Regions from separate parts of the Synechococcus sp. TAK9802 genome, predicted to be linked through region 2. Evidence: predicted binding sites of a transcription regulator. Region 2 holds the regulator's gene; each other region holds the start of a gene.

Region 1 (7,540 bases), 320 kb from region 2:
GTGAGGCAATTCGGCCTTGATTCAGCCATCAATCGGTTGCCTTACGACCGCCATGGCGAAGAACTGGCGGTTCAAAACTTCGCCGGCCTGCTGCGACCCGGCCTGGCCAAACTGATGCAGGCGCCGATTGCCCATCAGCTGCCCAGCTGGTCGCGACTGCGCAGTTGCAATTCAGCCCTTCAAGCTGATCTGGCCGCAGCAGGACAGGCAGATCGCACATCCCTGAAACGGCCGAATCACAATCCGCAACGCATCACCTCTGAGCTCGCTGCTTGAAGCCAACGCATTGAACCTCAGCCCAGCTGCTCCCGCTCTCGCGTGATCCAAACTGTGGCAGCGCGCTGGGAATGCCACGCCTGAAGCAATTGCTTGGCCAAAACCTGCAGCTGCTGTGGATCAATTGTTGATTCGATCGCGCGATTCATCCGCTCAACATCGAATTGCTGAGAAACACTCAAACCGATTGCTTTCTCCATTCTGCAATCCCCACGATCGACAAAGCAATCATGCAAAAAGCAGCGAAAAAGAATTGTTTCAGCTGAAACGAAAGAGCCACTCTGTGCGATCTTCAAAACGCTATTGGGCACTCACTTCTCAAAGCCCAGAGCAAAATCGTGACGGTCGATACACAATCGACCGACTCTGTATCAACTCATCTGTATCAAATCTAAAGGCGTGCTGATTCGGTGACCAATCAAACACTCCTCTTGTCTTAAGACCACGAGATTGGCATCATTCCAAATGCTCAGGATGATTGAGTGTGTTTACAAAAACGACACCAGCCGAATGGTGATCGTGAAATGCATTGGTGCCGACCACTTCTACCGAGAAAAGGTGGTGATGCCCACAGAGGTCTTTTGGTTCGAAGCCCCCGAGGATGCGCGCCTGGAAATCTGGAAAATGTCGATGACAGGGCAGATGCTGCACGTGCGTGCCGACGTGAGCGATTACGCCATGAATGAAGAGCCTGCAACAGAATCCATCTGGGCCAGCTGAGCTGACCCGGAAGAAGCCATCAGAAGCGAAGCTCTAAACGCTCAGGAACTGATCAACAACCGTCTGGCTGAGTTCACTGGTTGAGCCACTGGCAACAATGCCGCCCCGTTGCATCGCGTAATAGCGATCAGCCTGGCGAACGAAGTGGAGATGTTGCTCCACCAGCAACACCCCGATCCCGGTGTCGGCGATGATCCGCCGAACAGCAGCTTCAATATCCTGAACAATGTTGGGCTGAATGCCCTCCGTGGGCTCATCCAACAGCAGCAACTTTGGCTTGCCGAGCAACGCACGGGCGATGGCCAATTGTTGTTGCTGACCCCCACTCAAATCACCGCCCTTACGCGGTAGAAACTCCTGAAGGATCGGAAACAGCTCATACACGAATGGATCAATGTGGCGATGCCGGGCCAATCCACCCGGCAACGCCTCCATCCCCAAAAGCAAATTTTCTTCCACCGTGAGCTGGGGGATGATCTCGCGACCTTGCGGCACATAACCAATCCCGGCCCGAGCCCGCTGATGCGGAGCCTGACGATCCAACTGAGAACCATCAAACGCCATGGTTCCGGAGCGGGGGCGCAACAGACCGATCAGCGACTTCAACAGGGTGGTCTTACCCACACCATTACGGCCGATCAGACAAACCATCTCCCCCGATTTCACGCTGAGATCAACATCCCGAAGAATGTGACTTTCACCGTAAAAGGTGTTGAAGCCTTGAATCTCCAGCAGGTTCGTCATTGGTTTTCCTCCTCAGTGGTGCCGAGATAAACCTCAATCACCCGGGGATCGGCCTGCACCTGATCCATCGTGCCCTCACAGAGGACATGGCCTTGATGCAGCACCGTCACCGGACTTTCAAGTCGCCGTATGAATTCCATGTCGTGCTCAATCACCAACACGGTGTGATCCCCGGCCAGCGACTTGAGCAGATCCGCCGTCAGATCGGTCTCCTCATCCGTGAGCCCAGCCACCGGCTCATCCACCAGCAACAGGTCGGGATCCTGACCCACAAGCATGGCGATCTCAAGCCACTGTTTCTGACCGTGGGACAACGACCCAGCTGCCCAATCGGCACGGTTCTGCAGATTGACGATGCTCATCAGGTGATGAACACGATCGCGCTGCTCCCCATTCAGGCCCCCCACCAGCAATGACCAGGGCTGCTTCGGCTGGCTGACCGCTAAAGCCAAGTTCTCCTTAACGCTGAGCTTCTCGAAAACACGAGGGCTCTGAAACTTGCGGCCAATGCCAAAGCGCGCGATGCGGTGCTCGCGCGTTCCCACCAAAGAGCGTCCTTTGAACACCACATCCCCTTCCGTGGGAGCGGTCTTGCCGGTGATCACATCCAGGAACGTGGTCTTGCCTGCACCATTCGGCCCGATCACGGCGCGCAGCTCCCCAGGCTGAAGGCTGAGGTTGAGATCGCGCAGCGCCAAAAAGCCATCAAAACTGACGGTGATTTGGCGCAACTCCAACAAAGCCGTACTCATGACTGAACCTCTTCCTGACCTTCAAGTTCGAGACGTGGATAGGTCTCACTCCGACGGGCAATGCCGAATCGGTTGAGCCAGTTGCGAGGGCCATCGCCTCGGAACCAGCCAATGACGCCCTCCGGCAAGGCCGTCACCACGAGGATGAACAGGCCCCCTTGGATGAACAGCCAACTTTGGGGGAGAGCTTCGCTCACCAAACTCTTGGCGTAGTTGATGGCCACAGCGCCGAGGATGGCTCCCACGAGCGTGCCTCGACCACCCACCGCAACCCAGATCACCATCTCAATCGAAAAGGGAACGGTCATGTACTGCGGCGAAACGATGCCGGACTGAACGGTGTAGAGCGCACCACCGATGCCTGCCAAACCACCAGCGATGGCGAAGACGATCGTCTTGAACAGGGTGGGGTTGTAACCGGCAAAGCGCAGCCGGGGTTCGTCATCGCGAATGGCGATCAACACGTCTCCAAACCGGCCCCGCACCACCCAGCGCAGAAACAGCCAGGCCAGGATCACCACCACTGAGGTCAACCAGAAGAATCCCCGCTGCATCTCCGGGGAACCCACCATCTGGCCGAACAGCTGGGTCACATCGGTTTTAAGGCCGTTGGTGCCGTTGATCAGCTTCTGCTGGCCGTTGAAGAAATTGAAGAAAACAAGCAGAGCCGCCTGGGTGAGGATCGAGAAATAGACCCCCTTGATCCGGTTACGGAACACCAGGTTGCCGAGCACGGCAGCCAGCACGGCCGGAACCAGCCAAATCGCCACCAAGGTGAACAGCGGGGAATGGAACGGCTCCCAGAAGGCGGGCAACCGATCCACGCCATACAGGCTGAAGAACTCGGGAATGCCATTGGGCAGATCACCCGAGCTGTTGAGCTGCAGGTACATCGCCACGGCGTAACCGCCGAGGGCAAAAAAGATGCCCTGGCCAAGGCTGAGCAACCCGGTGAAGCCCCAGATCAAATCGATACCCAGGGCAACGATCGCCAATGAAAGGAAGCGACCCAACAGATTCAGCCGAAACACCGGCAAAACAGCGGGCGCGGCAACGATGGCCGCAACGATCACCACCCAAAGGATGATCAAAGGCCAACGGCGTTGTTGAAAGGCTTGGAACATCAGATCAGGCCTCCACCATGCGTCCTTTTTGCGGGAACAGACCCGCGGGACGGAATTGAAGGAACACCACGATCAGAGCGAACACCATCACCTGGGCCATGCTCGTGGTGGCGAAGAAATTCACCGCGCCGGCCAGGGGAGCTGGCATGTCAGGCCAGATCGTCAGCAGACGTCCAGCACCGATCAAGTCGGTGAGCAGGCCAATGGCAAAGGACGCGAGCACTGTGCCCAAGAGGTTTCCGACGCCACCGAGCACCACCACCATGAAGCAGCCCACGATGTAGGAGCCGCCCACGTTGGGGCCCACCGAACCCAGCAGGGAAACAGCAACCCCCGCCACACCGGCCAAACCGGAGCCGATGCCAAAGGTGAGCACATCAACGGTGTCGGTGGGGATGCCAAGGCAATCACTCATCGAACGGTTCTGGGTCACAGCACGAATGCGCATGCCCCACACGCTTTTGTTGAGGAACCACGTCACCCCAACCACCGCAACGATGGTGATCACGATGATCACCAGGCGCGGCACGGGAAAGGTGATGTCCATGAATTCGATCCCGCCGCGCATCCATTTGGGTGCCGTCACATCCACATTGCGGGAGGTGGCCCTGGCGATGCGGCTGATTTGTGAGGCCAGGCCACCGGCCAGCAGCACACCACCCAGGGCTGAAACAGCCCAACTCCCCGCACGCACCAAACGAGCCCGAGGCCCCGAAAGAAGCGAGGAGGGAAGCAGCAGCGGCAGGCCAAAGCCCAGCACCAGCGCAAGGATCAGGCCGGCGGCGTGGGCCAGGGCAACACTCCGCACGAACTGCTGAAGAATCAAGCTGACGCCCCAGGTCGCGAGCAGGGTCTCCAGCGGGTTGCCGTAGAGCCGGCGAATCACGGTACGTTCCAGCAGGATGCCGACCACACCGCTGACGATGAAAGCCAGGGGAAGCGCCACCAGCACGTAGGCGTTGTAAACCGGCTGCAGCGCAGGCAGCTTGAAGATCAGCTGCACCACGTAGGTGGTGTAGGCCCCAAGCATGATCAGCTCACCATGGGCGAGGTTGATCACGCCCATGAGGCCGAAGACAATGGCCAGTCCGAGGGCGGCCATCAGCAGCACCGAGCCGATGGCAACACCGTTGAACAGGCTTTCGAGAAGCAGTTGCACGGACGTGTGAAACGAAGCGTTCAATGAAACGACGAAAGGAGGAGCCCGTGACCGGGCTCCTCCCTGAAGAGCAATCAGGCTGTGATCAGAAGATCAGAGCTTGTACTTCTCACCCTTGGCGGCGTCGGTCCAGTCGCAAGCGAAGCCCTTGGAGCTGGGCTCGAACTGGTTCCAGGCCTGAGGAGCCACGGGGCCATCGGTGGATTCGAGGATCTCGAACTGACCGTCAGCAGTGATCTGGCCGATGCGCACGGTCTGAGAGAGGTGGTGGTTGGGCATCACCTTCACAGGTCCCTGAGGAGCGTCAAACTCGATGCCGACCAGGGCCTCACGCACCTTGTCGTCGTCGAAGCTGTTGGCCTTCTCGACAGCCTTCTTCCACAGGTAGACCATGTTGTAGGCCGACTCCTGAGGGTCAGCGACCTGGCGGTCGGCGCCGTACTTGGCCTTGAAGTCAGCAGCGAACTTCTTGGATGCCGGGGTGTCGATCGACATCATGTAGTTCCAAGCGCCGTAGTGGCCCTCAAGGAACTCAGAACCGATGGTGCTGATCTCCTCTTCCGCGATGGAGTAGCTCATCACGTAGTAGCCGTTATCGGGGGTGATGCCGGCGTCCTGGATCTGCTTGAAGAAGGCGACGTTCTGGTCACCATTCAGGGTGTTGATGATCACACCACCGTCAGGCAGGGCCTTCTTGATCTTGGCGATGATCGGAGCAACCTCGGTGTTGCCCAGGGGCAGGTAGTCCTCACCGACCACTTCGCCACCCAGGGACTTGAGCTGTTCCTTGGTGATGGTGTTGGAGGTGCGGGGGAAGACGTAGTCCGAACCCACGAGGAAGAAGGGCTTGCCAGCGGCAGGCGACTTCTCATACATGAACTTGGTGGCAGGCTCCGACTGCTGGTTCGGAGTGGCACCGGTGTAGAAGATGTTGTTGGAACACTCCTGACCCTCGTACTGAATCGGGTAGTAGAGGAAAGCGTTCTTCGACTCGTACACAGGCAGCATCGCCTTGCGGCTGGCGGAGGTCCAGCCACCGAAGACCACGGGCACCTGGTCCTGGTCGATCAGCTTCTTGGACTTCTCAGCGAAGGTGGGCCAATCGGAGGCACCGTCCTCGACGATGTACTCGATCTTGTACTTCTTGCCATCAACTTCAACGCCACCGGAGGCATTGATCTCATCGATCGCCATTTTCTCGGTGTCCACCAGAGTGGACTCGGAGATGGCCATGGTGCCGGTCAGCGAGTGCAGGATGCCGACGGTGACGCTGTCGTCGTAGTCAACGTTGGCAGCCTTGTCACCGCCACCGCATGCGGTCACGGCAAGGCCCAGCGATGCCGCGGCCATGCCGGCGAACAGACGCTTAGAGAGAGAAGAGCTCATGGTGTTCCAAAACAGGAATGTGCCTGACGGCAGCTGATGGAACGTACGGATCAGCGCGTCCTGGCTTTGGTATCAAGAAGAACTAAATGACGAGCCCAGCAGCAGCGGATCAACGATTCGGTAGCTGTTGCAACAGGAACCCCACCACCTGCTCCAGGCCTTCGCCGCTGTGGAGATTGGTGAAACACCAAGGCCGGTCTCCCCGCATCCGCCGGGTGTCCTGTTCCATCACTGAAAGATCGGCACCAACCTGGGGAGCCAGATCAATCTTGTTGATCACCAGTAGGTCAGAGCGGGTGATGCCAGGCCCTCCTTTACGGGGGATCTTGTCGCCGGCCGCCACATCAATCACGTAGATGCATAGATCCACCAGTTCCGGACTGAAGCTCGCCGCCAGGTTGTCGCCGCCGCTCTCAACCAGAACAAGATCGAGATTCGGAAACTGCGTCTCCAGCTCCGCCACGGCAGCTCGGTTGATCGAGCAGTCTTCACGGATCGCTGTGTGAGGGCAACCACCGGTCTCCACGCCACGGATCCGCTCTGGATCCAGGGCACCCGCACGGGTGAGGAACTGGGCATCCTCCTGGGTGTAGATGTCATTGGTGACCACCGCGAGCTGGAGCTCGTCGCGCAAGCGGCGACAGAGGGCCTCCACCAGTGCGGTCTTGCCGGATCCCACAGGGCCCGCCACCCCCAGGCGCAGTTTGCTGCTCATCAGCTTCGAAACAGGCGTGAATACAGCTCAGCATGGGCAAGCTGCGCCATGCCCGCACCCACACCGCTGCTCCAGAGCTGCTGGGGATCGGCCGCCTGGAGCTGCTGCGCTTGGGAGGCAATAAGCGGCAGCAGCCGCTGTTGCAGCACCTGCGCTCGGGAGGGACCCAACGGCAGCAGCCGCACCGAGGCACTGAGCTGATTGGCAACCCAGCCGTAGAGGTACCCCTCCACCATGTCTCCCCCTGAAACCGACAAGCGCACAGCGGCCCAGGCCCAGGCCGCTGGCCAGCTCAGGGCCACGGGTTCAGGCAGGTCGTGCCCCATGTCCGTCATCAACTGCAGCAGCGACATCCCCATCTGACGCTGCTGGGCTCGCAACTCCGCGGCCTCGCGGGTGGCCAACAGCCAACCATCAAGATCGATCAGGCGCCCCTTGGCCGCCGCATCGGCCTGGGTGGACCACCCCACCAAAGCCTCCGCCAGAGGCCTTAATGCCGCGGCTTCCAGCCGCACCGCGCCCCGTTGCAGTTCAGCCTCCAACCAACCCTGGATGCCCTGCTCATCGGCGATGGAGCCCGCCTGAATCAACACCTCCAGCCCCTCTGAATAGCTGAAGGCACCCACGGGCAGGGCAGGGCTGACCAGTTGCAGCAACGCAAGGG
Region 2 (7,540 bases):
GCTGCACTGGATCTTGTGCTGGAGCTCTGCAGTCCCCTGCATGACGATGGAGCTCTGATCAGCAGCCATCTCGACCTGGAGCCGCAGACTGCAGGCCTAGACCCCGAGGGCACGCTGTTGCCTGCGGCCCTGGAGCTGCATTTGGCGATGGACAGAGACCTGCCGCCGCATTGGGCGGATCTGGATCCCAGCTCTGCAGGGGCGCAGGCTGCTGTTGCAGCGCATCTGCTCCAGGCAGAACCGCCGCGAGGGTCGTTGCATTGGCTGGGTCATGCCCATCTCGATCTCGCTTGGCTTTGGCCGGTCGCTGATACCTGGCAGGCCGCTGAACGCACCTTCCGATCAGCGCTGGCGTTGATGCGTCGCTGGCCCGAGCTGCGCTTTGCCCATTCCACGCCGGCGCTTTACGCCTGGGTGGAGCAACATCGGCCCGCTCTGTTTGCGGAGATCCAGGTGGCCAGCCGGGCCGGTCGCTGGGAACCGATCAATGGCCCCTGGGTGGAGACCGACTGTGTGCTGGTCAGCACGGCGTCGTTGTGGAATCAGTTCGTTCTCGGTCAGGACGACAGCCGCCGCCGCTTCCCGGAATGGACCCATGAACTGGCCTGGTTGCCGGACAGCTTTGGCTTCGCTGCTGGCCTGCCTGCCGTGGCGGCTGCCACCGGAGTGCGCTGGTTCTGCACCCACAAGCTGGCCTGGAATGCTGATAACCCTTTCCCCCACCGTTTGTTCCGCTGGCGCGCGCGGGGACGCGCTGAACTGCGCAGCCTGATGCTGCCGCCGATCGGTCGTCGCGCCGATCCTTTGGAGATGCTGAACGAGCAGCGGGCCTGGCATCAGAACACGGGGCTGGAGGCGGCGCTCTGGATTCCTGGCGTTGGTGATCACGGTGGTGGTCCCACCGAGGAGTTGCTGGAGCAGATCGAGCTCTGGGAGGGCCACGCGGCCGCTTTGCCTACCCGTGCCGGCACGGTGAGGGAGTTTTTGACCGAGTTGGAGCAGGGCGACCAGACATGGCCGGTGTGGCGTGATGAGCTCTTCCTGGAGTTGCACCGCGGTTGCGCCACCAGCCGTCCGGATCAGAAGCGCCACAACCGAACGCTCGAGCGGCTTTTGCGGGAGGCTGATGTCGTCTCAGCCCTGTTGGCGATTGCAGGTCGCGACAGCGGCAGCAGCGATTGGCGCCCGCTGTTGTTCCAGCAGTTTCACGACATCCTTCCGGGAACCTCGATCCCGGAGGTGTTTGACCAGGCGGAAACGGTCTGGCGCTCAGCCCGGCGCCAGGCCCGGCAGGAACGCGATCGGCGGCTGGCGAGGCTGCCGCGTCCGGAGAACACAGCAGCGGTGTGGAGTTGGTGGGGTCTGCAGCCTTTGGCGTCTTGGTCGCCTTTGGTTCGCCTTCCCGCGGTATCGTGGTTAGCGGATGCCGTTTCACTGCCGCAGCAAAACGCCGCTGCTGGTGGTACGTGGGTGCAGCTACCGCGTCAGCACGGGATTTGTTCGGTGCCGCTCCGGCGTGAACCAGACTTGACGTCCTGCGCTGCTCAACCCCGTCAGCCTGTGGTCATCAGGTCGCTGGGGGCTGGAGCTTGGCGTGTTGGCAATGGTCTGATCGAGCTCGATGTCTCCTCGGCCGGACTGCTGGCTTTGCGGGATCGCGATGGACGGAATCAGTTGTCGTCTTCCTTGCAGTTAGAGCGCTATCGGGACCGGGGCGAATTCTGGGATGCCTGGGATCTTGCGGCGGACTACCGATCTCAGCCCCTAGGTGTGCTCTGTACGGATTCCCTGGAGTGGCTCGATCAGGGCCCCCTGGTGGCGCATCTGGTGCTGCGGCGCCAGCTCGGTGCCAGTTGCATGCGTCTGGACCTGCGGCTGAAGGCCGACACGCCCTGGCTGGAGCTGATCTGCGGTATCGACTGGCGCCAGACCCATGAGTTGCTGCGTCTCGAGCTACCGCTGGCGACCCCCGCCGTCCGCATCGCTGCCGACACCAGTGGAGGGGTGGTCGAACGGCCGGCTGCACCGATGACGGCTCGAGAACAAGCCCGTTGGGAAGTGCCTGTGATCTCCTGGTTCGCCTCGCAGTCGGCGGCTCCCGGAGGCGGGATGGCTGTGTTGCTGGACGGCCCCCAGGGTGTGGATTGGTCTTCAGACCGACTTGGAATTTCGCTGCTGCGGGGCCCGACCTGGCCAGATCCCAGCGCTGATCAGGGGTGGCATCGCCAGCGCTTGGCCCTCATGCCGTTCGCCGGCTCATGGAGCGATGCCGGTGTGTCTCAGGCGGCCATTGCCTTTCGTGAGCCCGGGTGGTGTGCGGACTTGCCGGCGGAGCAGCGCCAATGGTTTCCATCGCTGCCGTTTCCACTCACGCCGGTGGGGTTGGAGCGCCATGCCGATGGTTGCATGCTGAAGCTGCTCAATTCGGGATCAGCGCGCTGTCGCTGGACCCCCGGAGCGGGGTGGAGGGTCCGCAGGGAAGCCGACTCAATTGCCGCTTCTGCCGTGGTGATCACCCCAGGAGAACTCGTCTCCCTGGTGGTGGATCAGTCCTCGTGATCGTCGAACGGGTCGTCGAGTGCTTTTGATGGAGGGCCAAAGGCCTGGTACACGCCAAATCCGGTGAGTCCGAACAAAACGGCGAGCACGCCAATGGCGACGGACAGGGCTGGGGACGACGTTTCCATCACATCTCTCGACAGGATCAACCCCGAACCGGAGTCGGCCCCTACAGTATCGAGACTTCAAACCACCCGAGACCCGGCGTCGCCATGGCACAACGCACCCGTCTGGGAGACCTTCTCCGCCCACTGAACTCCGAGTACGGCAAGGTGGTTCCTGGATGGGGCACCACTCCCGTGATGGGCATCTTCATGGTGCTGTTCCTGGTGTTTCTGCTGGTGATTCTTCAGCTGTACAACAAGTCCCTCATCCTCGAGGGCATCAACGTGAACTGGAACGGCCTCGGCTGATCTGCACCCATGAACATCTTCGGCGTCGGTCTCCCCGAAATGGCGGTTATCGGCGCCGTTGCCTTGTTGGTTTTCGGGCCGAAACGCCTGCCCGAGCTTGGTCGGACTCTTGGCAAAACCCTGAAAGGCTTCCAATCCGCCTCCAAGGAATTCGAACGCGAGATCAACAAAGCCATGGCTGATCCGGAAGTTTCCGGTGAGGCTGCGAAGCCGGTTGAAGAACTTCCCCCCAGCGACTGAGTCGTTCCAGCGGTATGACCACTGATCTCAAGCTGGTGGTGGGTCTGGGAAATCCGGGTGTGAAATATGCCGGCACCCGTCACAACATCGGCTTCATGGCCCTCGAGCTTTTGGGTGAGCGCTCTGGGTTCAGTTTTCGTCAGCAGGCCAAGTTGCACGGTCTTGCAGCCGATACAGGGGTTGGTGAGCAGCGGCTGCGCTTGCTGATGCCTCAGACCTACATGAATGACAGCGGTCGTTCCATTCGTGCGGCTCTCGATTGGTTCGGCCTGGAGCCTCACCAATTGTTGGTGTTGGTGGACGACATGGATCTTCCGCTGGGTCGTTTGCGGTTGCGGGCCCAGGGCAGTGCCGGCGGGCACAACGGTTTGCGCAGCACTATTCAGCATCTCGGTACCCAGGGGTTCCCCAGGCTGCGGATCGGCATTGGTGCGCCGGCTGAGAACCCTGCCGAACGCCGCGCCCGAACGGTGTCCCATGTTCTTGGTCCGTTCAGCAAGGCGGAGCAACCCTGTGTCGGCGCTGTTCTCGATGCTGTTCTGGATGGGATTCAACGTCTTCAGCGCCAGAGCTTTGAGCGCGCTGGAACCTGGATCAACGGGTTCCGCTATGACCTGGAGCCGGTCGACTGATGCCGGCACTTCCGGCGACAACGGCCCATTTGCGGGTGCTCCGCCAGTGTTTTCAAGCCAAGTGCGTGGAGGGTGAAGTTTCTGCTGGAGGGTTTGAGTGGCAGTTTTCCTGGGCCTTTGATCGCGGTGAACTGGTGGTGGAGCCATCCCTGGGACGTGCCCTGATCGAGGATGCCCTGCGGCGGTTTCTGGTGCGTTCTGATTACAGGCTGGAACCGGGGGGTGATTACACCTTCATGGTCCGGGCCAGGTTCTGAGCGAGAACGTGGGATCAGGCTCAGGCCATTTCAGGCGGCATTGCAGGTGCTCCTCAAGCATCACCAAAGCTGCAACAGCATCCAGATCCACCGGTGGAATGCGCAGTCCTGCCGGCAGCATCCGTCGCCAACCTCGAGCTGGCCACAGCGCCCAGTAACGCTGTCTCGCCCTCAGGGTTGTTCCCTGCTCTGGAACCACAGTGAGATGGCCCAGCCGTTCCAGTCGCTGGATCCATGCTCGGCTTCCCGTGCCATCGCCGATCAGGATGCGGTCGAGAGCTTGGTCTTGATTCCAGTGCTCCAGCCAGGGTTCGACGGCCTCCGGGGCCAGCACATGCCCTTCGCGCACGAGGCCGAGCTGAAGATCGGCCAGCACAAGACCACATTTGCAGCGGCCTGGATCGAGGACGGCCACCCGTTTCATGGGGAGGCCTGAATGGTGACGACGACAGGATCGGCACTGTCGCTGACCCCTGCGGAAATCACCTCCAAGACCACGCTTTGGCTGGGTCCTTTCATCAGGGTCTGGGCCAGTTGGGAGAGGGCTGATCCATCGAACTGAAGGCCTTCGCTCAGGGATCCCCGCCGCTGCACTTCGGCATAGGCCGAGGCCAGGAGCAGGTTCAATCGTGTGCGAATGCCCTCTGGAGTGCGTTCATCCGGTTGCAGTGTGGTGGTGGCCAGCAAGTCTCCGCGTTGGGTCACCGGCCGGTTCGGACGCACCTCGGGAAAGGCGTACACCGCTGTTTCACCTCGCAGCACATTGGTGGCTGAGCGCAGCGAGATCACCCAGGTCTCCGGTTTGCGGATGATGCTTTGCAGGCGTTCCACATCGCTGCGCGGAACGCGGATCAACTGGCGTTCGGGTGCTTCGCCAGGCCGCACTTTCCCGTAGGCGTTGAGATTGGCCTCCTGCAACAGCCTGTCGACAGCCTGTTTGGCCTGGTCCGGAGCATCCAGTCGAACCGTTGCTCTTGCCAAGGTCTGTCCGCTGCTGATCACCACAGATCCACGCCGCAAGGCGACCAGATTGCGTTCCAGTTCTTTGAGTTCCTGCTCACCGGCTCGGATGTGGCTGCGAACGCTGTTGAGTTCGGCTTCCGTGCGCTGGATGTCCGCATCGCGGGAGGTGATGTCCTGGCTGAGGCGTTCACGTTCGGCTTCGAGTTGGGCCAGCTCCTTCTGAAGAGGAGCCAGTTCGAGGCGCAGGGTGTTGGCCCGTTGCTGCGATTGCTCGAGCTCAATGGCGATCCGTTTGGTTTCTGTTTGGGTCTTGTCCCGTTCCCGCTCGGCTGCCTCCAGCTGCTGACGGCTGTCCTGGAGTTTCTCCTGCAGGGCATCCAGTTCAAACAGGCCCACCCGCAACTGCCGGCTCACCAGAAGCATCAGGCCAAGTGAGAGTGCGCTGATCAGGCTGCCGGTCAACACCGTGATCAAAACGGCGGTGCGCCGTGGGCGCATGCTGAACAAACTCAGTCGCGCTTTGCCGACGCGGCTGCCCAAGCGGTCGCCCAGGGTCGACAGCACGCCCCCGAGCAGCAACAGAACCAGGATCAGTGTCCAGCCGCTCATGGCTGCACAAGTCGGGCGATGGCAGGCCTAGCTGAAGCGTTTGGCCAGCGCGATCGGATCCAGAACCGTGATTTTCTTGCGGTCAATCTGAACCAGACCGGATTGACGCAAGTCTCCCAGCAGACGCGTGATTGTGACGCGTGTTGAGCCAATTGCTTCAGCGATGGCCTGATGGGACAGGCGCAGGTCGATGGTGATGCCCAGCTCATCTGCCACGCCGAAGTCCCTGCAAAGCACCAGCAGGAAGCTCACCAGCCGGGATGACATGTCCCGATGGGTGAGGGTTTCAATCATCGTCTCGGTCTGCAGAATCCGGCTGGAGAGACCCTGAAGCAAGCGCAGGCCAACGCTGGTGTCTGCTTCGATGGCGGCCTTCACGGAGGTCGCTGGTGCCGTCACCATTTCGACCCGAGTGAAGGCCACAGCGTGATAGAAGCGGTCGGACCGTTGACCTGTCAGCAGTGACAGCACCCCGAAGAGGCTGTTCTCGCGGAGCAGGGCCACGGTGATCTCTTCTCCCGATTCGTAGACGCGGGACAGACGAACGGCTCCCCGGCGGATCAGATACACCCGTTCTGCGGGATCTCCGGGGAAAAAGATGGTCTTGTTGCGATCCACCAGTTCACTGCTGGCGCCATCGAGATCTCTGATGATCTCCAGCAGGGAGCGGTTGGCGGGCTCTGCGCTGGGAGCTGGAGCCACCATCTGCGGGGCGTATCGGCTGAAACCTCGGCTACTGGTCATGACAACCCCCTGGTGTGGCGAAGTTACGGAGCCGGCGGTGGCCGCCATGTAGCGGTTATTACGTAACGCTGCTGTGCTCGTTGAAGGCCTGGCGTTGCGCCTGCATCAGGGATGTCAATCCCGGCTCTGCTAAATCCAGCAGCTCATTGAGTTGGCTGCGACTGAAGGGCGCACCCTCCGCAGTCCCCTGGATTTCCAGCAGACGGCCATCGCCGGACTGCACAACGTTCAGGTCCACCTCGGCTCGGCTGTCTTCGCTGTAGTCCAGATCCAGCAAGGCCTGGCCATCAACCAAGCCAACGGATACAGCCGCCACCTGATCGATCAGGGGTGATTGCTCCAGCACTCCCTGGTCCACCAGGGATCGGCAGGCTTGGTCCAGGGCGAGCCAAGCCCCGGTGATCGAGGCCGTCCGGGTGCCGGCGTCCGCTTGGATCACGTCGCAGTCGATCAGCAAGGTGCGCTCCCCTAGGCGCTCCATGTCGATCACGGCGCGCAGGCTTCGGCCGATCAGCCGCTGAATTTCCTGGGTGCGACCCGAGAGTTTCATCAGCTCCCGTGATTGCCGCTGTGGGGTGGATCCGGGCAGCAACCGGTATTCGGCGCTGAGCCATCCCAATCCTTCTCCCTCGCGCCAGCGGGGAACCTTGTCCTCCAAGCAAACGCTGCAGAGAACAGCGGTTCGGCCGGTGTGAACCACAAGGGAGCTCAAGGCAAACCCCATGGGATTCCAGGTCACCGAGAACGGTCGCAACTGCTGCGGGCGACGGCCATCAGTGCGTTGTTCAGGGGATTGGCTCATCGGTGGTGTGCAGTTCGTCAAGCCTCGCAGGCGGTTGGTTCTCGCCCTGTCCAAACACCATGGGTGGTGTCAATGCCCTTGTGGAATGTGATCTCGCCGCTACATTCAAGGTCTTGCCGGGGTCGCCCGGACAGATGCTTCCGTGATGACCACAAGCCTCGCCGACCCCCAATCCTTCCAAAATTCCCTGGATCGGGATCAGCAGGCCTTGCATCGGGCGGGCCTGAGGCCCTTGCCTGCCGTCACTGATCCGCCACCCCTACATCTGGCGGCTCCCGAAGGGCAGCTGCAAGTGCATACGGCGCCTTATCGAGGCAGTTT
Region 3 (7,540 bases), 300 kb from region 2:
ACAGTGGCGTCTTGAGAACGCTGACGCTGTATTCAACCGAGGCAATGGCTTCGGTGAATGCGGTGTTGCCGGCGTTGCGGATCACGAACAGCTCGCCAGGCGTGGTGTCGAACACCCAGTTCGGCGACACCCGTGAATCAGAGCAGGTGAGCACGGTGGCCCAGGGATGTTGGCTGGTGGCCAACGCCCTGGGGGAGTTAAAGCAGCGCGGGTTAGCGCCCGCCGTTCGGGGTGTCGTTCCGTTGTCTTGTTTGCCCTGGTGCCAGGCCTCGGCAAATCGGCGGTTCCCCTCCATCAGGGCCTCGAGTGGATCATTCGGGCTGCAGAAACCCTCCTCTGCTGCCTCAACGGGGCGCGCTTGGATCAGGGCGGCCAAGGCCAGACCGCCCGTTTGCTGGAGGAAGTGACGGCGCTGAATCCCCATGCCGGCACCTTATGCGGGCCGGCTGGTGGGCTGTGCCACGTGGGCAGTGCGATCAGCGCTCGCCGAAGGGAGCCCAGAGGGTGGCTTCGGAGCCCACAACAGGCTCAACGGCGGGCTGGATGGCAGCAGTGGGTTGGGTTGTTGCGCCTGTAGTGGCACTGGCGATGTCGCGCTCGGCCAAGGGAGCCCAGAGAGCGGCAGGACCGGCGATCACCGGCTCCACGCCAGCGGCACCGGCCTGAACGGAAGCTGACTGGCTGTGCACCAGTTGCACGGCGAGGGAGCCAACGATGAAGGCACCCAGGAAACCGGCGGCCAGGGTGATGGGGCTGCGGCCGGAAGCGGACGAGATGCTGCTGGTCACGGCAGAAACTCTTTGAACAGAGCTTCAGTATGGAAAAAATTGGTGTGAACGACTACTAAACGGGTTGAATTGTGTAGCGGAATTAACAGTTTCTATGGGATCAAAGCCCTGCATGGGCTGCTGTTGGAGTGCATCAGCCGTGACCCATCCATGGGACATTCCCAGCAGCATTCCGAGGGAGAGGGCGAAGCGCACAGACCAACATTTGTATCGGATTAAACATCTCTGTTTCCGTGGGCTTCCGTTGTCATCATTGACACCGATCAAGGCTTTGGTTGATGTCCAGCTGCCGTAATTCCGCCAGCCATTGCTTTGCCTTTGAACAGGACTTCATCGGCAACTGGCGCTGCATTCCTCTGTGTGTGCGACGCAAATTGGATCTGTGTGGGGTGAAGTTGAAGCTCAACCACTGGCTTGAACTTTCCCAGGAGCAACGTCAAGCTCTGGTGGATTGGCCGGATGGGGCCGATGCTCTCGAGCAGCTTCGCCAACACCTGCGCGATTGCACGCGTTCCATGGCCGATGGCATGGCCAAGGATCTGCCACCGGTGAGTGGTGCCCCCTGGCAACAGCAGGGGGAGCTGCCCGCTGTGGTGCAGGAGGCGGCCACAGTGCGGGGTGTGGCGCTGACCCTGGAGCAGTGGACCCAGCTCAGTGAGCTGGATCGCTTTGCCTTGTGCAAGTTGGTTCGGCCTGGGCACGACCACCACAACCTTGAGGCAGCCTTCAGCGAAGTGCTGGTGTGAGCAGCCGGCGCAGGGCCTCCAATCGTCCTTTCTGCTGTTCAACGGGCTTCACCACCGAGACGGCGGGAGCCACGATCACCGCGCAGGCCTTGAGTTCAGGCTGCTTCGACACAGGGCAGGCCTCGTCGTGCATGAGGGTGTTGGCTTCGCAGGCCTTCTCCTGGGTGAATCCCCAGTGCATTGGCAGGAAGACCGACCCACGCCGGATGCGATCGGTGACTTTCACCGTGGCGGTGAGGTGGCCGCGGCGTGAGCTGATCGCCGCCAGTTCACCGTTGCGCAGTTTCAACTCCTGCGCGTCACCGGAGTGAATCTCCAGCAGCGGCTCGGGATGCTGTTTCATCAGCCGTTCCACCTTGCCGGTTCGGGTCATCGTGTGCCACTGGCCCAGGTAGCGACCCACCGTCAGCACCAGCGGATAGGTGTCGCAGGGGGGTTCCGCCAGTCCCAGCGGTTGATCGGTGCTGAAGCGGGCGCGTTTGTTGGGGGTGGCGAATTGATGGTCTTCGTAGAGGCGTTTGGCTTCTGTGGTGGGGGTGCTGCCGCTGGGATAGGGCCATTGCTGCGGTCCTTCGCCTTCCAGCAGTTCATGGCTGAGGCCGCTCACATCGCAAAGCCTGCCCTGGGTGAGAGCCGTGAATTCGGCGTACACCTCAGCTGCTGATTCGAAGTTGAACTGTTCGCTGTAACCCAGGCGCCGGCCCACCTCGGCAAACACCTCCCAGTCGGGACGGCTCTCGCCGAAACGACGCCGGTAGGCCGGGCAGTAGGTGACCCGCCGTTCGGAATTGGTCATAGCGCCGGCCTTCTCGCTCCACTGGGCTGCGGGCAACAGCAGATGGGCGTAGTGGGACGTTTCCGAGTCGGCGTAGGCCTCGCTCACCACCACCAACGGGCACTTCTGCATGGCTGACTTCACCCGGTCGAGATCCGGGAGGCTCACCAGGGGGTTGGTGGCGGCCACCCACCACAGATCCAGCGCCTCCTGTTCCATGGCTTCGATCTGCTGCCAGGCTGCCAATCCGGGCTTGGCGTTGATTCGTCCTGCCGGCAGCTGCCAGGCCTGCTCCACTTCGGCGCGGTGTTCGGCGTTGGCCACCAGGCGGTAGCCCGGCAGTAGGTGGGCCAGGCCTCCGGCTTCACGTCCGCCCATGGCGTTGGGTTGGCCGGTGAGGGAAAACGGGCCCGCTCCTTGCTTGCCGATCTGGCCGGTGAGCAGATGCAGATTGATCAACCCCTGCACCACGGCCGTTCCTTCACGGCGTTGGTTCACCCCCATCGACCAGAGGCTGAGCACCTTCTCGCGCCGGTGGAACAGAGCCGCCACCTCCCGCAGGCGTTTTTCGGGGATGTTGCAGAACAGGGCCACCCGCCTTGGGGTCCATCGGGCGGCGACGTCAAAAAAGGCGTCGTAATTCTCGGTGTGGTCGTCGATGAAGGCCGGATCCTGGCCGTTTTCGCGCAGCACCAGGTGGGCAATGCCGTGCAGCAGGGCCAGGTCGCTGCCCGGTGCAATCGGTAAGTGGATATCGGCGGCTTTGGCGGTGTCGGTGCGGCGTGGATCCACCACCACGATCTTGACGCTGCCGGGGTTTTTGCGTTTTCGCTTCAGCAGCCGCTGGAACAGCACCGGGTGGCATTCGGCCGTGTTGGTGCCGATTAGAAACGCCACTGTGCAGTGGTCGAGGTCCTCATAGCTGCAGGGCGGACCATCGGAGCCCAGGCTGCGGGTGTAGCCCGCCACCGCTGAGCTCATGCACAGCCGTGAATTGGCGTCGAAATTGTTGGTGCCCAGGGCGCCTTTGAGCAGCTTCTGGGCGAGGTAGTAATCCTCGGTGTGGAATTGACCGGAGCCGTACATGGCGATGCCATCGGCGTTGCCGCGCCGGGCCACGCTCGCCTGGATTTGGCACGTGATTTTGTTGAGAGCGTCGTCCCAGCTGATCGGCGCGAAGTCGTCCTCAAGGGTCTGGCGGAACAGGGGTTGGCGCAGGCGGCCTGGGGCCAGGGTTTCGCCGACGGTGGCGCCCTTGATGCAGACCTGGCCAAGGCTTGAGGGGTGTTCGCGGTCGCCGCGGGCGGTCCACATCGGGTTGCCCTCAGCATCCCGTTTCACGGCCTCACCCTTCACGGCAGGAGGCAAGAGCTCCAGGCCACAACCCACGCCGCAGTAGGGGCACTGGCTGCGCACGCTGCGGGGAGAGTTGGTCATGCAGGAACCAAAAAAAGAACAAAACCCGGAGCCGAAGCTCCGGGTCGTTGTGCAGCGACAGGGTGCTGCGGAGGGAGATGGATCAGGCGGTTTCGCCTTCGTGCAGGTCTGCGAAGGACCCCTTGGGCTCCTTCAGGAAGAAGAAGCAGAAGAAGGCCACGATCAGACCGGCCACACCCAGGATCTGGAAGAAGGCGCTGTTGGAAGCCGCGATTACCTCGGGGGTGGGTTCGCCGCCGCCGCCCATCCACATCGGCAGGAGGCTGAAGATGGTCAGGTAGGTCACAGCACCAACGTTGCCGTAGGCACCCACCAGGCCGGCCACCTGGCCGGTGACGCGACGCTTGACCAGGGGCACCAGCGCGAAGGTGGCGCCTTCACCGGACTGCACGAAGAACGAAGCGAGCATGGTGATTACCACGGCAACGGCGATGCCGGTGGTGCCGGTGAAGGTGCCGGGCTTGATCATGCTCATCACCAGGTAGCCCACGCCGAGACCGGCAGTGAGGAAGCCCATGGTGTTCTTGCGGCTGCCGACGCGGTCGGAGATCAGACCGCCAGCAGGGCGGGCGACCAGGTTCACGAAAGCGAAGCAGGACGCCAGGATTCCGGCGGTGGCCTTCGGCAGATCGAAGGTGGTTTCAAAGAAGGTGGGCAGCATCGAAACCACGGCCAGTTCAGAGCCGAAGTTCACGATGTAGGTGAGCTCGAGGATCGCCACCTGGCGGAACTCGTAGCGGTCTTCCTTGGGATAAACCTTGTTGCCGAGGATCAGGTCGCGGTTGGTGCGAATGATTCCCCAGGTCTGGAAGGCAAACCAGACGGCAACGGCACCGAGGGCCAGCGGGTAGGTGCTTGGAGTGAGGAAGCCCACCTTGCCAAGACGCCAGCAGAGCACGCAGAGGATGGCTGCGAACGGCACGTTCATGCCCAGCAGACCCCAGAAGTCGCGCATGGAGGTGACTTCCAGACCTGCAGTTTTCTCAGGGCGCTGATACGTCTTGCCAGGGGGGGTGTCGGTGACGTTGAAGAAGTAGAAGAGGCCGTAAGCGGCGGAGACGATGCCTGTCAGGGCGATGGCACCGCGCCAGTTCAGAACAGCGCCGGTGGGCAGTTCGAAGCCGCCGGAGAAGGAGAGGAAGCCAGCGAGGGCCACCATGGTGAGGGCGGAGAAGGCGGAGCCGAAGTTGCCCCAGCCGCCATAGATGCCTTCAGCCAGGCCGATTTCCTTGGGCGGGAACCACTCGGCCACCATGCGGATGCCGATCACGAAGCCGGCGCCAACGATGGAGAGCAGCAGACGGGCCACCACCAGCTGGTTGAAGTCCTGAGCGGACGCAAACAGCAGGCAGGGAATCGCCGAGAACACCAGGATCGAGGAGTAGGTGATCCGGGGTCCGAATTTGTCCAGGAGCATGCCGATCAGCACGCGCGCCGGAATGGTGAGGGCCACGTTGCAGATGGCCACTGTGCGGATCTGACCAACGGTCAGACCCAGGTCCGCTTTCACGGTGGTGGCCAGAGGGGCCAGGTTGAACCAGACCACGAAGGTCAGGAAGAAGGCGATCCAGGTCAGGTGAAGGGTTCGGTACCTGCCCTGGAATGACCAAAGGTCGCCAAGCATTGAGGAGAAGAGAAGGAACCTCGGGCTTCAATAAGGAAAGGTGCCCGGGGATGGCAAAACGGTCGAAAAGAGAATCCGTTTGACCCGCGCAGTTAATCAATTCGCCGGCCCCTTGTTTGGTCAGATTGGTTACCGATTTTTGTTTTTGTGTTTCCGAGCAAACATCAATGAGGCTGATTGATCGGATCAGATGATCTTGTGCCGCAGCGGTTTGGTAGCGGTTGCAACTTTTGTGGGTTGTTGGACTTCGCTGGTGCAGATTGTTGGTCGACGATGTGAATCAAGGCTTGCGGGTTTGTGTGCTCAGTGGTGGAAGCAGCCGTCGCATGGGGCGTGACAAGGCCCTCTTGCCGCATCCCTCCGGTGGTGTCTGGCTCACGGCCCTGGTTGACCAGCTGTTGCCGCTCGGTCATCCGGTGCAGGTGTTGAGTCGTCATCCCGTGCACGCAGAGTTGCTGGCCCACCGGCCCGGATGTTCCGTGGTTCTGGAGCCCCCTCCCTGGAATGGCCCCCTGCAGGCGCTGGCCAGGCTGATGCCGTCTCAGTCTGGGGAGGCCTTGTTGGTGCTGCCGGTGGACATGCCCCGTTTGCGCACTGCCGTTGTCCAGCAGCTGATCGCAGCCTGGAATCGTGCCCCGGAGCAGGCAGCGGTGGCCCATGACGGGCAACGGCTGCAGCCGTTGCTGGCGGTGATCCCCTCCGGTTCTCCCTTCCGCTCCTGCCTTGATCAGCAACTGCAACGCGGAGAGTTGCGCTGGATGGATTGGTTGACCTGCGTTCCCCATCAGGCGGTGCGCTTGCCTGCAGAGGCGTTGGTGAATGCCAACTGCCCTGCAGATCTGGCAGCGTTGGAGGGATGAGCACGTCGCTGCCGCTTGCAGACCGCCTCAACCGGCCCATCGGGGTGCTGCGGTTGTCGCTCACGGCCCGTTGCAATCTCGCCTGTCCGTACTGCTGTCCGGATGTGGAGGAGCCCTCTGGCCTGCTCACCCTTGAGCAGCAGATTCGCGTGATTCGTGTGGCCACGCGCCTGGGGGTACGAACGTTGCGGCTCACCGGTGGAGAGCCGTTGTTGAGCCGGCGCTTGTTGCCGTTGTTGGAGGCGGTGGCCCAGGCCCGGCGGGATCGTTCGGATCCGATCGCTGGTTTGCAGGCCGTGGCGCTCACCAGCAACGGGGTGCTGTTGTCGGAACCGATGGCGCGGGCGTTGCGTGCCGCAGGGCTGGATCGCATCACCATCAGCCTGGATGCGGCGGAAGGGGAGGCAGCGGCGCGCATGGCTGGTCTTCAGGGTGGTGCCGTGGCTGGAGACCGCCTGGTGCGCCAGGTGCAGGACGGCATCGCGGCGGCCTGCGCCGCTGGCTTTGATCCCTCATGCGGCGAGCTCAAGCTCAATGCGGTGATCCAACGGGGGATCAATGACGATCAGCTGTTGCCCTTGGCCGGTCTGGCTCGGCAGCAGGGGATGGAGCTGCGTTTGATCGAATACATGGATGTGGGCAACCGCAACCAGTGGACGCTGGATCAGGTGCTGCCGGCGGCGCAGATGGTGGAGCACATTCATGCCCGTTGGCCCCTACAGCCTTTGGGTCGCCCGCGGGGTGGGACGGCCCGGCGTTGGCGTTATGGCGATGGCGCCGGTTCCATCGGTGTGATCGCCTCCATCAGTGAGCCGTTCTGCGGGGATTGCAACCGCTTGCGTGTCACCGCCGATGGGCAGGCGTTCACCTGCTTGTTTTCTGCTGAAGGCACCGATCTCAAGCCCGCGCTCGCCTCGGAGCGTCAGCTTGAGCAGGCCATGCGCCAGCTCTGGCAGCGGCGTCAAGACCGCTACAGCGAGGAGCGTGATCCAGCCGCCGTTGCGTCAACCCATGCGGAAATGGCGTATCTGGGGGGCTGAACCGTCGTGGTCGTCACCGTTTTTACGAGATGCCCTCGGTACAACGGGGCAGCTGAAGGATCCCGCAGGATCCATCGACATGTTTGAACTGCTGGCCTACGAGCGCTTCCGCGACACTCCGTCGGTTCGTTTTTTCGACGTCACCGTGAACACCTCGAACGCGCGCGACCTGGTGATTCACAGCGGCCCCGCCGTGTCCCCCCCCAACGATCCGGAGAGTGGAGCCTGGCAGTTCTATCTGCATCCTCATCAGGAAGATAATCTGCTTGC
Region 4 (7,540 bases), 170 kb from region 2:
GTTCAGATCCCGATGGTGGGTGGCACCATCGCCTTCGGCTACAACAAGCCCGGTTGCAACCTGAAGCTCACCCAGGAGCAGGCCGTCAAGGTCGCCATGGGCATGATCAAGGACTGGAAGGAGCTCGGCTGCAAGCCCGGCACCCTCACCTGGGTGCACCGTTCCGATGGCTCTGGCACCACCAAGGCCTTCACCAACTCCATGCAGGCCTTCTCCAAGACCTGGACCCTCGGCACCGGTAAGTCCGTGAAGTGGCCCGCTGGCGTTGGCGCCAAGGGCAACTCCGGTGTGGCTGGCCTGATCCAGAACCGTGAAGGCGCGATCGGTTATGTGAACCAGTCGTACATCAAGGGCAAGGTGGTTGCCGCCGCTCTCCAGAACAAGTCCGGTGAGTTCCTCAAGCCCTCTGTGGCTGCGGGTGCCAAGGCCCTCAATGGCATCAGCCTGGACAAGGACCTGGCTGGCAAGAACCCCAACCCCACCGCCAAGGGCGCATACCCCATCGCAACCCTCACCTGGGTTCTGGCGTACAAAACCGGCAACGGAGACAATGCCAAGGTGGTTCAGGACGCCTTCAACTACATGTTGAGCGACGCTGCTCAGAACAAGGCCCCTTCTCTGGGCTTCGTTCCCCTCAAGGGCGACATCCTGGCCAAGTCCAAGGCCGCTGTCAACAAGATCGGCAAGTGATCTTGGCTTGAATTGGTTTTTCAAAACCAAACATCAACGGGCCCCTCGGGGCCCTTTTTTTATGGGCTGAATGAATCAAATGGCGATCAGTGTTAGAGCCTTCTTAACCGAATCTCTCCCGAATCTCTCCCAGCTCTTTGTTGGGAATCGATGTTGTCCCTAATACAGTTTTTCTGGATTCACGGGATTCCAAATGCTTGCCACTCCGTCGGTTGATCTGAGTTCAACAGCTCTGGGCTTCAAGGCGTTTCTTGAAAGCAGCTACGACAATCGCAATGTTGTTCATGTCACCGCGGGAAGTTTCGTTCCTCTGCTGAAGAACAGTGTTTGGTTTGTGGTGCGCGGCATGGTGAAGCTCGGGGCGCTGTCGGTGCATGGCGACGAGCTGGTGCTTGGCCTGGTGGGTCCCAACGAACCCTTCGGTGCCGCATTCACCAATGTGGAGGCCTATGAGGCTGTAGCGCTCACCGATTGCGATCTGCTCTGCTGCAATCTGGCGGAGTTCGAGCAGTCTCCTCAGTTAGCGCTTGGTTTGGCCAAGGCCATGGCCGCCCGCTACCGCCAGGCGGAGTCGCTCCTGGCCCTGCTGGGGCTGCGTCGCGTCGAAGAACGGGTGCGGGGCTTTTTGGAGCTGCTCGCCAAGGACTTTGGCGAACCCTGTGAGGCCGGTTTGCGGCTCAACCTTCGCTTGACCCATCAGGAGATCGCCAGTGCCCTGAGCACCACACGGGTGACCGTGACCCGCGTGTTGGGGCAGTTGCGGGATGAAGGCTGGCTTCAGATTGATGCCTCCAGGCATCTGGTGGTGACTGGCACCGGTCGCCGTTGAAGGCAAAAAAAAGAGCCGGCAAAACCGCCGGCTCAAACCCTGAAGTGTTCGAGTTCAGGTGGAGGTTCCGCTGATGCTGTCGCTGATGGCGTTTGTGTTGTTGGTGTGCTGGCGGCAACCGGCGTGGAGGCTGGAGCTGTTTTGTGCTGGGGTTGAAGGTTTGTCTCAGCTCGCCTCCCTGTAGGCGATGTGAAACCTCCTCTTAATTCACTTGTGAATTGCTTCGCCAATGCATTTCAACGGCGTATGCCGAGGCCGCGGTGGGAGTTGTATCCGATGCCGGTCATGTGATCGAGCTAGCGGATGGCACTCACCACGGCGCCAGCGTCCTTCTGCTGCGTCGCCTGACAAGCTTTTCGCGTTGTTCCACAGCATCCGCCGCCGAGTCATCGACTCAGGCGGGCGGTGCGGTAATCACTAAACGCTCGTAGACACATTCCCTACGGCAACCAATTTTTCTTTTTTAGTTTTTACCCCGTTGATAAGGAGAGGGATGGCAGCAGCCAAAACTCCCATTGAGAGGCTGGAGTTCGGTCTTCGGTGGGAGGCTTGTCGGCTTGCCTGCTTCTCGTCCATTGGTCACAGCAAGAAAGTTGCCGTCTTGAGCGCAAAACTACAAAAGCTTGAGGAAGACCTACGCAAGGAGAGCTACCAGTTCAGCGATGAAGGTCAGACGGCTTTCCAGTAGTCGCTAATCAGTCAGCAATCTGAGCCAGCTCAATGAAGCCGCTTTCCGAGCCAGCCTAAGGAGATGTCGGTGTTCCCCTTCGTGTTTAGCCCATCTCCTTCTGCCACGTCGGCGCTGACTCGTAGGCAAAAAGAAACCCCCGCCGAGGGCAGGGGCTTGGGATCTTCTGATAAGCCTTGATCACTTGGCGTATGAAACGCCGCGGTAGGTCAGAGCAGGCTTGTAGGAAGCGCCAGCCACTTTCTGCTGGTCGTACTTCTGGCCGCGATAGGTCAGGGTCATTTGTGGTTCCTCAGAAATCCAGGTCCCCGTTCCTTGCCCTGGTGATCTGCGCCTCGCAGGAGCGAGGTGAACGTTGTTGGTAGCGGTTGCTACAGGCCCTTCATAGGGGCAGCGTCAACCCCTCTGTCGTTCAGATGGATACACAGCACTTTTTGGCTGGATTCAGCTCAGTGCCCTCATCCAATTCCAGGCAAGCGGAGCCCCGAGCAATTGAAGCTCCGCTGCACCGCCAGCTCTGCCAGTTGCGGTGCAATTCCGTCGTAACCGCATTGACTTCAACTAAATCGCATGACTTACTACGGAATCGCAGACAGGGTGATCCGCTGCAGCTCTATAGAGCAGATCACCTGAGCCAAGCCCACCACCCTCTCGTGGGGACGTGTCTCTATTGAGGTCATAGCTCTGATGGTCTGGGCTTTGCCATAGCCAGACAGGAGTTCAGTCCACGAGTTCAGTGTCTTTGCGGACAAACCAGTCGTTCTCATCCGCAAATCTCTTATCGATACGGCGCCGAGTCTCAACAACGTGTCGGCGTTGTGCCCACAATTCGCCAACGAACTTTGCGAGTCGTTCCCGGTGACCCACAGATTGCATGGGCACCAAGGGATTTTGCTCCGTTATTTCGGGATATCCAGAGGTCATCTAAATCGGGATGGTTGAATTTCAACCCTTAGCTAGATCTTTGGTTTATGGCCATTACTTAAAAAGAAACCCCGGAGGTGTCTCCGAGGTCGCTAATCCTTTCGGTTGATCCCCATCACCCGACCGGACTGGACAAAACTAGCCTCGTTGGACTCAGAAGTGCCAACAAATCCATATTCCGGACATAGTGCGGTGAAGTTCTGTACCGACTCTTAAGACACCAAATGTGGGGCTAGGCAGTGGCTAAGAGCTGGGCCATATTGTCAGTTCCCCCATCACCTGGCCCGATGTGCGCGTCACACCGGGTTTTTTTATGCCTTGAAGCACTAGTGGTAGTGCTTTTGAGGCATTTTGAAGCTTGAAGCTGCAGGCAGCGCCACTTGGTCTGTGGATAACGCGAGCCAAAAAGAAACCCCCGCCGAAGGCAGGGGCTCCAAAACGTCTCTCGGGAGTGTGACCTTGTTTCCACCCCGTGAGGCGTTTTTCCTCACATATTCACTATCTCTACCCAACTGGCACTGTGACAGTTGTTGGTGGACGGCTTGTCGCTTGTCCTTAGTCAGTTTCTTGAGCTCAGCCATCTCCATGACTCCTCCAGTGGCTGGTTTCGTGCTTCTTCCAGCTACTAACGGGGCCTCGGCTGAGAACGGGGCCTCATCCCATTTCCAGACAGGGTGATCCGGCCAGCCGTCGGAACAGATCACCCGAGCCAAGACCGTCGTTCCCTCGCCGATCTCGTCTCATCTGCACCACTGGCCACGGATCATGAATCGCGACTACATCAACTGGCTGGAGACGCTGCCCTGCAACCAGCGCGCGCCGAAGATCAACACATGGATGGGTGGCTGGGCGCCACTGCCTGAAGAGATTGATTTGAGTTCTTACTCGGATTGGCAGGATCGCGAGAATCAACGCAATCCCAGTGGTCTGATGGCCCGTCTGTGGCGCTTGATCAGGTGAGGTACGGGAAGCCGATCGGCGGTTCCGAGCAACGCGTCCGTAGACCTTTCAAAGATTTTGTTCGGTTATGACAATTGATCTGACAGGCGGCGCCCCAATAGGTTCAGTCATCTCGGAAGGCAAGCATGCTCCTTTTCGTGCTCTCGCCTGTCCATTAAACGTAATAACTACGGTCTCAGGAGAATCCCCTCTGGATTCAGCTCAAAGCCGCCGAGCACGTCGCGCTTAAAAATCCACTCAGGTAGCAGCACTTTCTGAGTGAATGAAGCACATAAAAAAGGCGGGTCGTGCATTACCCGCCTATGAATTTCTCCAGCCGAGCAGTCTGGAGAATGCACAACAGTGCGTTAAGAAAATCTAAAGACATGCGTCGTATGTCCGTGGATGCCTTGAGTGCATTAGGGACTTTTACTTACTTTCTTCTGTTGTGTTTGGGTGGTGTCTCGCCTGTGGCGTTGGGTCAAGCGCTGAATAAAAAAAGAGGCGGGCCCCTCAGCCTCACCTCCCATGCTTGACGCATTTAAGGCACCACTGCCTCTCGTTCACATTGGCGGGTCAGGTGCCGTCATGTGGCCTTCTGTACACCTATTGAGCATTAAGACTCATTGATCCTGATTAAGGGCTGGTTAAAGAGTGGGCCTGACGCGAGCACCACTGCCACGTCTTGGGAGATGGAATGCGCGGGTTCCATCGCCCGCGTCTCCCTCAAGCTTCAACTTCAGTCTTTTCGTCAGCCTTCCGAGGAGCCTCTGTGGAGGTTTGCTCGGCTGTTTCGGCGTTGTGGTGGCAAGCGTTGGCGACGTTGGCGAAGGCAGCCATGACCATGATCGCGATGATCACGGTGCCACCGAAGAAGGCAATGTTCGGATGACGGTTCAAGAGAGGCAGGCCTAAGAGTCCGCTGACCCTATCGGCTCAATTCAGACTCTGGGGACTATGTGGGTCACGAGGTCGGCGTTGGGTCAAGCAAGCCAACGTGTGATCACGGTGCCTTCATAGACATGACCAGAAGCTTCAACAATCGGCTTGGTCTCTGGGTTCGTGAAGATGTTGTAGAGGACGTCCTCGGGTCCTTGAAACATCACTGTCGCTCTTTTGGGGTCGTCCTTGCAGACACCAATGAAGAAGGTCTTGACTCCCATCTCGGCAAACATCGCTTGCTGTTCAGGAGCATTCATATGCGCGCGATATTCCTCAAACGTGTTGCTGAGCTTGAAGTCCAGAACAGTTGTCTCAGTCATGGTTTGAGTGGTTCTAGTTCGCAATAGGATTGTTTTAACCAGCTTCGGAAGCCCAGCCCATCTCCTTCTGCAACGTGGAAGGTCTAGACGCCGAAGAAATTCAGGACTGCTTCTAAGCCTACAAGCCCTAAGAGGAAGGTGCCCGCAAGCAAGGCAAAGTCTTTTTTTGATCTAGCCATGGTTGCAACGATTGTCCCCGCGAATGCCATAAGCAGAAACCTAAAGACAATCGGAAGACTCAGTATTGCGTTCCATGTAGTTCCCGAATGAGTTATGTAAACCCGCTGCAGTGCAGTCACTTAACTGCTTGATACCAACTTTGAGTTACTTAATACTCCTCAAGGAATGTAATTCCGATGACATTGAGGGCTGCTTTGGCGTCAACTCGCCTCAGGAACCCAGCCCATCTCCTTCTGCCACGACGGAGCCCAGAGCTTGTACTTCTTCTTCGTGGGCTCGCCTCACGGGCGTGGCCTACTACGCGGGTGAATTAGTTGTGCCCCTTGTGGCCAGCTTGCTCGTGCTTTTCGCAAACCATCCACATCTCACCCATCTGGTGAGCACCTGTACAACCAAATTCAGGAGCAGCCGCCTCAGCCTCAGCTTGCGTTTTGAACATCGCCTTCTTGGGCTGCTCCTTATTGGAATCACCCATGGAGCACCCTGCGGTAATCATCAAGATGGAGCCGACAAGGAGAAGAACTCGTTTCATGTATCAAGTGCTACGAGAACCCAGTATGCATCCGATTCACGACTTCGTCAGTGAAGTGACCTATGGGAACGGCAGTCACATTGTTATTAGCGGATAGGTGAGGCATGAAATCTTGAGTTCACTCCCATGAAGATGATAGTACTGACTTGGTTCTTTGAGGTGGGTTATTCGACGCCCAAATGGAAGCCGAACCATTCACAGCAGTAGCCAAGTTTTAGAACCAATACGGCTATGACAACAAGGGCAGCTGAAATAAAACTAATTCCTAGAGAGACTTTGTGACGCTTCTCTTCCTGGGCCGATCGGGTCGTCTCGCGAATGTATTGGTTGCTTTTTCCACTGATCCTTCAGAGTGATTCCGGCCTTAAGCGACTTGGCCGGTAAGAGATCAAAAAGTTCTGTTGTTCGTTGGCATCTTTCTTCACGGCGGTGATCAAGTCGTCTCCGGTGTTCCAGACCCAGATCTGTTCGTTGCGGCTACTGTGCTCAACGTTGGTGCTGAGCGGTTGTCCGTGCCGAGCCCGTAGGCCCGCCAGAACCTCTGTCATGTCGTCAATAGCGAACTCGTAGGCCAAGTTCGTCAGCCCCTTTTCAGAGTCCACCTCAAAGATGGCTTGTGAAACGGGCAATCGATCTAACAGCACATCTCGAGCGACGTAACGCCCGGATGCCTCTTGCGTCAGTTGTTGTCCATCGCCCAGATGGCTCGTTAACTGCTCCAGCGGCATTCCCCAGGCCAAACCCTCCACGCAGGCTGAGGCTGGGGTCCCATGAAGGAACACCACAACCACTGCTATCAGGGCAATCAGGAATGATCTCACTGGTAGTCAGGCCCAATGAAGCGTGGAGCCCATTCTGCAGAGAGTCCCTTTGCCTCTCGCTAAATAAAAATTGAAGAATCATGTGCTTTGAATCGATTGCTGGGGCTTCAAGAGCAAGCTTCGTGAGTCAAAACACCTATCCATGCGTCACCTTTTTCTCTCGCGCTGGCCGCTTTGATCGCGTTGTTCGCGCCTTCCATGGTTTCTGCTGCAGATGTGGCCCATGGTGAGCAGGTGTTTTCGTCCAATTGCGCGGCCTGCCACATCGGAGGCGGCAACGTCGTTAACGGTCAGCGCACGCTCCAACAGGACGATCTCAAGGCTTATCTCGCCAACTACAACGATGGCCATGAAGAAGCCATCGCTTATCAGGTGACCAACGGCAAGAACGGTATGCCTGCGTTTGGAGCCAAGCTCAGCGCAGATGACATTGCTGATGTTGCCGCTTACGTCGAATCCCAATCGACTAACGGCTGGTCCTGAGCGAACGAGCCCTTGCTATGGAGATCCTTTTGGAATAACCCCAGTGGGTTTCTGGAGCAAGATTGGGTGAAAGGGCTTAGGTGCTGCCTGCAACGTGTGAAAGCGTCGTTCGTGTTCAGACGAACGACATCCAAATTCTTTCTGGCTAGCGCCCAGCAATCATTCGATTTTTGCTGGGCGAAGGTTCAGTTG

What was found. Region 2 encodes NtcA, which controls nitrogen genes in cyanobacteria. Its sites were predicted from a motif close to GTANCNNNNGNTAC; they were not measured.
Region 1: urtA (urea ABC transporter substrate-binding protein) is a predicted target of NtcA. The motif match lies at 6,231-6,244, and genes of this name have one in related genera.
Region 3: SynTAK9802_RS12165 (molybdenum cofactor guanylyltransferase) is a predicted target of NtcA. The motif match lies at 5,585-5,598, and genes of this name have one in related genera.
Region 4: SynTAK9802_RS02245 (DUF4278 domain-containing protein) is a predicted target of NtcA. The motif match lies at 2,569-2,582, and genes of this name have one in related genera.

The regions. Positions count from the first base shown of each region.
Region 1 covers NZ_CP047937.1:2,105,417-2,112,956, forward strand. Annotated here, with positions in the region: gene SynTAK9802_RS12025 (glycosyl transferase) at 1-276, shown strand, start outside; gene SynTAK9802_RS12030 (hypothetical protein) at 294-572, opposite strand; gene SynTAK9802_RS12035 (DUF1830 domain-containing protein) at 742-996, shown strand; gene urtE (urea ABC transporter ATP-binding subunit UrtE) at 1,030-1,740, opposite strand; gene urtD (urea ABC transporter ATP-binding protein UrtD) at 1,737-2,492, opposite strand; gene urtC (urea ABC transporter permease subunit UrtC) at 2,489-3,616, opposite strand; gene SynTAK9802_RS12055 (branched-chain amino acid ABC transporter permease) at 3,621-4,775, opposite strand; gene urtA (urea ABC transporter substrate-binding protein) at 4,869-6,161, opposite strand; gene ureG (urease accessory protein UreG) at 6,271-6,876, opposite strand; gene SynTAK9802_RS12070 (urease accessory protein UreF) at 6,876-7,540, opposite strand, start outside.
Region 2 covers NZ_CP047937.1:239,087-246,626, forward strand. Annotated here, with positions in the region: gene SynTAK9802_RS01230 (glycoside hydrolase family 38 C-terminal domain-containing protein) at 1-2,559, shown strand, start outside; gene psbN (photosystem II reaction center protein PsbN) at 2,547-2,687, opposite strand; gene psbH (photosystem II reaction center phosphoprotein PsbH) at 2,772-2,972, shown strand; gene SynTAK9802_RS01245 (TatA/E family twin arginine-targeting protein translocase) at 2,982-3,212, shown strand; gene pth (aminoacyl-tRNA hydrolase) at 3,227-3,844, shown strand; gene SynTAK9802_RS01255 (DUF3146 family protein) at 3,844-4,101, shown strand; gene SynTAK9802_RS01260 (resolvase) at 4,079-4,525, opposite strand; gene SynTAK9802_RS01265 (DUF3084 domain-containing protein) at 4,522-5,673, opposite strand; gene ntcA (global nitrogen regulator NtcA) at 5,701-6,417, opposite strand; gene rph (ribonuclease PH) at 6,476-7,219, opposite strand; gene SynTAK9802_RS01280 (cob(I)yrinic acid a,c-diamide adenosyltransferase) at 7,365-7,540, shown strand, end outside.
Region 3 covers NZ_CP047937.1:2,129,200-2,136,739, reverse strand. Annotated here, with positions in the region: gene SynTAK9802_RS12190 (carbonic anhydrase) at 1-424, opposite strand, end outside; gene SynTAK9802_RS12185 (hypothetical protein) at 477-788, opposite strand; gene SynTAK9802_RS12180 (nitrate reductase associated protein) at 1,067-1,534, shown strand; gene SynTAK9802_RS12175 (nitrate reductase) at 1,515-3,746, opposite strand; gene SynTAK9802_RS12170 (NarK family nitrate/nitrite MFS transporter) at 3,829-5,370, opposite strand; gene SynTAK9802_RS12165 (molybdenum cofactor guanylyltransferase) at 5,634-6,230, shown strand; gene moaA (GTP 3',8-cyclase MoaA) at 6,227-7,270, shown strand; gene SynTAK9802_RS12155 (redox protein) at 7,350-7,540, shown strand, end outside.
Region 4 covers NZ_CP047937.1:408,207-415,746, forward strand. Annotated here, with positions in the region: gene pstS (phosphate ABC transporter substrate-binding protein PstS) at 1-690, shown strand, start outside; gene SynTAK9802_RS02240 (Crp/Fnr family transcriptional regulator) at 884-1,519, shown strand; gene SynTAK9802_RS02245 (DUF4278 domain-containing protein) at 2,388-2,489, opposite strand; gene SynTAK9802_RS02250 (hypothetical protein) at 3,897-4,091, shown strand; gene SynTAK9802_RS02255 (hypothetical protein) at 4,797-4,970, opposite strand; gene SynTAK9802_RS02260 (DUF3764 family protein) at 5,054-5,332, opposite strand; gene SynTAK9802_RS02265 (DUF3721 domain-containing protein) at 5,823-5,987, opposite strand; gene SynTAK9802_RS02270 (hypothetical protein) at 6,392-6,772, opposite strand; gene SynTAK9802_RS02275 (c-type cytochrome) at 7,064-7,348, shown strand; partial or broken gene SynTAK9802_RS02280 (metal ABC transporter substrate-binding protein) at 7,534-7,540, opposite strand, start outside.